One region of the Bacillus sp. Brlt_9 genome, then DNA from elsewhere that is predicted to be linked to it. Evidence: predicted binding sites of a transcription regulator. Region 1 holds the regulator's gene; each other region holds the start of a gene.
What was found. The regulator Rex, encoded in region 1, represses fermentation and respiration genes when NADH is low (regulators of the CRP and FNR family bind a similar motif). The targets are predictions, from matches to a motif close to TTGTGAAATATTTCACAA.
Positions count from the first base shown of each region.

Region 2: VF726_RS24325 (DUF1641 domain-containing protein) is a predicted target of Rex. The motif match lies at 1,095-1,112, and genes of this name have one in related genera.
Region 3: nirB (NADPH-nitrite reductase large subunit) is a predicted target of Rex. The motif match lies at 863-880, and genes of this name have one in related genera.

Region 1 is NZ_JAYJLO010000023.1:11,117-13,326, forward strand. Features, by position in the region: gene VF726_RS31140 (CPBP family intramembrane glutamic endopeptidase) at 1-252, shown strand, start outside; gene VF726_RS31145 (YdiK family protein) at 249-440, shown strand; gene VF726_RS31150 (redox-sensing transcriptional repressor Rex) at 470-1,099, opposite strand; gene VF726_RS31155 (ABC-F family ATP-binding cassette domain-containing protein) at 1,287-2,210, shown strand, end outside.
Region 2 is NZ_JAYJLO010000007.1:211,176-213,385, reverse strand. Features, by position in the region: gene VF726_RS24335 (MFS transporter) at 1-36, opposite strand, end outside; gene VF726_RS24330 (winged helix-turn-helix transcriptional regulator) at 403-747, shown strand; gene VF726_RS24325 (DUF1641 domain-containing protein) at 1,182-1,622, shown strand; gene VF726_RS24320 (NAD(P)/FAD-dependent oxidoreductase) at 1,667-2,210, shown strand, end outside.
Region 3 is NZ_JAYJLO010000001.1:970,801-973,010, forward strand. Features, by position in the region: gene nirB (NADPH-nitrite reductase large subunit) at 1-845, opposite strand, end outside; gene ric (iron-sulfur cluster repair di-iron protein) at 1,054-1,761, opposite strand; gene VF726_RS05035 (group-specific protein) at 2,036-2,210, shown strand, end outside.

The DNA.
Region 1 (2,210 bases):
GCTGCTATTATTAGTTCTCTCGTATTCGCAGCAATTCATTTTGATTTCACTCACTTATTGGTATACACTTCTATGGGACTCGTATTCGCCTTTTTATATGTAAAAACGAAGCGTATTATCGTCCCTATCGCAGCTCATGTTGCAATGAATACATTAGTTGCAGTTGCTCAAGTTTTAATGAGCAATGAACAAATTCAAGAAATGATTAAAGAAGCTGAAAAAATGCAAGGCTTTATCGGAGGATTTTTATGAGAAACTCACCATTGTTCATGGCTGCATTGTACTTCCTTCTAGGATGTATCTTTACCCGCTTCGCCATTACAAACGTAACAGATACAATTTGGAATATGTGGACAATACTATTTGCAGTTATGGCAACAATTGATTTTAATTTGGCACTTCGCCTTATCTTAGTTAAATTCACAAAGAAAAAACAATAATAAAACGCAGAGGAAGCGACCTCTGCGTTTTATTGTGGATAATTCTTCAAAAAGTAAACAAGTGTTTGTAACTCTACTGCTAAATCAATATGATGAATTCTTATATTGTCTGACACATTTAAGCGTGCTGGTGTGAAATTTAAAATACCATGCACACTAGTTTCAGCTAATCTATCTGCTACAGATTGTGCTACTGTAGCTGGTACTGTTAATATTGCCACTTGTATATCAGTTGATAGACGTTCTTCTAATTCATCTAAATGATATACAGGAATACCCCCGATTTCTGTTCCAACTTTCTCTTCACTAACGTCAAACGCCATTTCAATTTTTGTATTATTGTTTTTCGTGAAATTATAATGTAAGAAAGCGGTCCCTAAATTACCTACTCCAATAAGTGCTACACGTGTTATATCATCTTGGTCGAGTGTTTCACGGAAAAATGATAATAAATAATTTACGTTATATCCATATCCTTTTTTCCCTAACGCTCCAAAGTATGAGAAATCTCTTCGAATCGTTGCGGAATCAACTTTTACCGCTTCACTTAATTCGGCTGATGAAACACGTTGCTTACCAGATAGAGATAAATTTTGGATAAATCGATAGTATAGAGGCAATCTCTTAGCAGTGGCTTGTGGAATTTTCTGCTGATCCATATAACCTCTCCTCTCTTCCTATCTTTATTCATATGCTTTAATCAAATACAGAAGTTTAGCACTTATTAAATTCCTTGTATAATAGAAAGAAGAAGTATTCTCTCTGTATTTTAAACTATACACTATTTTTAGTATGATTGAGAAATATAAACATGGCAAAGTTAAGAAATTATTTGAGGTGAAAACATTGATTTTATTACAAGTAAACGCGCTTTCGAAATTATACGGTGCAGAAACGATTCTTGCAAACATAAAATTGGAAGTTCAAACGAAAGATCGTATCGCATTAGTCGGACGAAATGGAGCCGGAAAATCTACATTATTAAAAATAATAGCTGGTGAGTTATCTCATGATGGTGGCGAAATTATAAAACCGAAAGATGTCTCAATCGGATATTTAGCTCAAAATACCGGGTTAGAAACGTCTTTAACAATTTGGGATGAAATGTTAACCGTCTTTACACACTTGCAGCAAATGGAGACAAAACTTCGAAGGCTAGAGCAAGAGATGGGAAAAGAAGAAAACTTTTCAAACGAGGCTATATATGAACGATTATTAGCTGACTATGACCAATTACAATTAGATTATAAAGATCAAGGTGGCTATCAGTACGAAGCAGATATCCGTTCGATTTTAAGTGGTCTTGGCTTCCCAGTTGAAACGCACCAGACGACAATTTCCACATTAAGTGGTGGACAAAAAACACGATTAGCTCTCGGTAAATTATTATTAACGAAACCAGACTTACTTATTTTGGACGAGCCTACAAACCATTTAGATATCGAAACATTAACATGGCTTGAACAATATTTACAAGGCTATCCTGGCGCAATACTAATCGTTTCCCATGACCGTTATTTCTTAGATAAACTCGTTACACAAGTATATGAAATTTCGAATAAAGAAAGCAGACGATTTGTTGGTAACTACAGTAAATATTTAGATTTAAAATCAGCACTATACGAGCAAGAAATGAAACGTTATGAAAAACAACAAGATGAAATCGCTAAGCTTGAGGACTTCGTTCAAAAAAATATAGCTCGTGCATCTACAACAAAACGTGCGCAAAGCCGTCGTAAACAATTAGACCGTATGGAACTATTAACAAGA
Region 2 (2,210 bases), on a different contig from region 1:
AAACGCACTAATTGCTAGTGCTAATAAAGCAAACATACTTCTTCGGTTCGTCTGAACTTCTGAAGATGGTACTGTATATGAACTCAATTGAATTCCTCCTTATTACAAGAAATCCAATCATAATAGTGCGATAAAAAGGCCCTTTTATCTTCTAAAAAATATATTTAATCTCTACAAATGCTATTATGAATGGTTTCATTCCTTTTTGAAAGAACGCACTTTAAAGTACTATAGGCACCAAAAAGTAACATAGTCACTTTTCAGTACCGTACTACTCATTTGCCTCTTACATGTGCTATTATGAAACATATTTAACATGATAAAAAGTACGTACTTTAAAGTGCTATAGGTACTAAAAAGTAACATTTGTATTATTTAACACTCACACAAGGAGGGTTTCATATGAAGAAATATAATATTCCTGTAGAGGCGACTTTAGAAGTTATCGGAGGAAAATGGAAGGTTGTTATCCTTTGTCACTTAACGAAAGGTACAAAAAGAACGAGTGAACTAAAACGTTCCATGCCTGGTATTACACAAAAAATGTTAACGCAGCAATTACGAGAATTAGAAGACGACGGCGTTATTCAAAGAAAGGTATACAATCAAGTTCCACCAAAAGTAGAATATTCTCTTACTGATTACGGTTGGTCTTTAGAATCCATTCTTGATTCTCTTTGTTCTTGGGGCGAATGCCATCTTGAAAAGGAAGGTAACACATCGATGCTAATTGCGGAAGGTGAATAATAGGAAAAAGGAAAAAACGAACATGAATTTGTTCGTTTTTTCCTTTTTTTCTATATATATATGTACATTTCTAACTGGAACAAAATATTTTATACGCTTTCATACCTTGTCAGTACTACGTTATACGCTCAATATCAAATAATTAGGAATCATTTTTATGTTAACATAGGTGTATATAGTATATAATATAGGATATATATTATATACACTTTCCGGTAACGGAGCTTTCCATTATACGGACAAGCCATGTATCGGACAGTTCATAAATAATAGGTAAGACGTTATGGTTTTAGATTTATGTTTGCAGCTTACTTGCTGTCATAAATTTAAAGGCATTTTATTGTGTTTTGTGAAACTTTGTATAAAGTTTCGTAACCGTTTACTATCTTACTTATAAAAAATAAGAGTATTGCTATCGTAAAGGAGAATTGGAGATGCCAGAAACTATGACTCAAACAAAGCCAGAACAAGAAACTGTACAAATTTCTGCTAGCCAAGGACAACTTGATGTACTTGATCAGTTGTTAAAACCTGAGGTACAAGAATCATTAACAACACTAGTAGAACAGCTTCCAAAATTAACTGAGCTTGTTAACATTTTAACTAAGTCTTATGACTTCGCTCAAACTGTTGCTACTGATGAAGTATTAAAAAGCGACACTGTTGGTGCAATCACAGAGCTTGTAGAACCTGTAAAAGATACAGTGAAAAGCATGGCTGCTACTGCAATCGAAGCGAAAGATCGTGCTGACGAAAGCAACGAAGTTATCGGCCTGTTCGGTCTATTAAAATTATTAAAAGACCCACAAGCACAAAAAATGTTCCGCTTTGTGAACGCATATCTTCAAATTAGTGCAGAACGTAACAATAAATAAATTAACTTATAACAACAATTAGTAAAGACGGGGGATATCATACTATGTCAAAACAAATTGTCATCTTAGGCGCTGGTTATGGCGGTCTTCTTGCCGCTTTAAACGTACGTAAATATTACAGCAAATCAGAAGCACAAGTTACAGTGATTAACCAATACCCAACACACCAAATCATCACTGAACTACACCGCCTTGCAGCTGGTAACGTTGCTGAGCAAGCAATTGCAATGCCACTTACAAAGCTTTTCAAAGGTAAAGATATCGATCTTAAAATTGCAACAGTTGAGTCATTCTCAGTTGATAGCAAAGAAATTAAACTAGCTGGTGGCACTACTTTATCTTACGATGCACTTGTAGTTGCTTTAGGAAGTAAAACTGCTTACTTCGGTATTCCAGGACTAGAAGAAAACAGCATGGTATTAAAATCTGCTGCTGATGCAAACAAAATCTACAAACACGTTGAAGACCGTATTCGTGAATACGCGAAAACGAAAAACGAAGCTGATGCTACAATCGTAATCGGTGGTGGCGGATTAACTGGCGTTGAGCTAGTTGGTGAGCTTGCTGACATTATGCCTAAACTTGCAA
Region 3 (2,210 bases), on a different contig from region 1:
CCATCATGTTCTGCACATTCACCAACTGCATAAATGGATTCATCATTTGTTAGCATATAGTCATTGACTACAATGCCGCGATTGACAAGTAAACCAGTATCTCTTGCTATTTGAGTATTTGGGCGTATTCCGACAGCCATTACGATTAAATCACAATCTACAACTTCACCATCTTCAAATTGAATGCCCTCAACATGTTCTGTACCAAGAATTTTTACAGTTTTCTTTTCCATTAGAAACTTCATGCCTTGTGCTTCTAAATCCTCACGCAGAAGAGAAGCTGCTTTCGTATCTAGTTGTTGCTCCATTAAGCTAGTCATTAAATGAACAACGTGTACGTCCATTCCTAAGTCAATAAGACCTCTTGCGGCTTCTAAACCAAGTAACCCACCACCAATGACAACGGCCTTTTTCTTTTCCTTAGCGGTATCAATCATAAACTGTGTATCTTCAATAGTTCGAAATCCTGTTACACCAGAAAGAGTGGAACCTTCAACAGGTAAAATAAAAGCGCTAGAACCTGTTGCGACAATGAGTTTGTCATATGTAACAGTACGATTCTTTTCTGTGATAATGATTTTTTCTTCACGGTTAATACTCTGAACTCTTTCATCTGTATACAAGGTTATTTCGTTTTCCTCATACCAACTGTATTCATTCATAATGATATCTTGCATATTTGTTTTGCCTTGTAAAACATGAGAGAGCATAATGCGATTGTAGTTTGGATGCGGTTCATCTCCAAAAATAGTAATCTCATATAAATCACTATCATGTTTTAATATTTCTTCTATACAACGTATGCCAGCCATACCATTTCCGATCATAACTAAACGTTTTTTCATTTTCGTTTCCCCTTTTTTTGTGAAATATTGAACAAAGGATTATATTTTTATTATAGAAAATCAAATAAGGGGGAGATGTGATATTTATCACATTTTTATAATGATTCACAAATTGTTAAAATTCGGTTTTATGTGAAGGGGATGTGGATATTTTTCGCAAAATGAAAAAGCAGGACATAAGTATTTACACTCATGTCCTGCAATTGATCTATGCTTTTGTAATTGCACGTGGAAATAAAATATTATTTTCTAAATGAATGTGCTCAAATAAATCAGACTCTAGCGCTTCAAGACGTTGGTAGACAAGTCGATAAGTGCCGCAAGCGCCTTCTGGAGGAGTAAAGTCATTTGTCACTTTACGAAGTTCTTTTATAATATTTCCGGCATGATTGTGCTCATTTTCTAGTTCATTTACTACATTACGTAACTTTGCATAGTTTTCATCGGTTGGATTTTGTTCAAATTCTAAAATTAATGGGAAATCTTCTGTTTCTTCTTTAATTAAATGCTGTTCTAATTCCATTTTAAGTTCATGAAATAGCTTATGAATTTGAGCTAAATGAGGCTGACTTGCTCCATGAACACGTAACACTTTCGTCACATAAGGACTTAATTGTGGCAACTCTTCATTTAAATAACGATGATGCTTATTTATAACATAATCAATCAATTCGCGATAAGAAGCACTTTTCCAATCAATTTCAGATTCATTTAATTGTTTCGTATTATGATAAAGCGTATTTAACTCTGTAATTACTTCATCCGCCGATAAATTTCTTTCATGAATTGCATCAATAAGTGGCTTATTACCACCACAACAAAAATCTATTCTATATGATTTAAAGAGATCACTAGCTTTCGGAAATTGTGTAACAATCTCACCAACAATTGAAGTTTCAGTAAATGTATGTTCCATATGAATGCCTCCATAAAGTTTAAATGTAATATCTAAATTAAGAATAGCGATAAATGAAAAACAATGTGGTGATTGAAATCACTTTTTATGTGTCATTTTTAAGGATAATAGGAGTGACATTTACCGGAGGACATTATAGAACCGATAGCGAAGAATTTTTGAGTTAGGAAATTATTGAAAGGACATTATTATGATATAGATGGTTTACAAATTAATATTTTATAAATCTAAGTTCATTTTTAGATAGGAATTATATATTTTATAGGAGGTTTTTATGGAATATGTTTATCATATGGTACCAGAAGAACTAAAAGGAGAATATTTAATCCCATTAAATGAATTGAAAAGGGTATATCCAAATTTATACGGTGAGTATATACAAAAATATAAAGATCATACTCAAAGGGAACACTTATTAACACGTAAAATACCAAAATTAGATTGTTTAT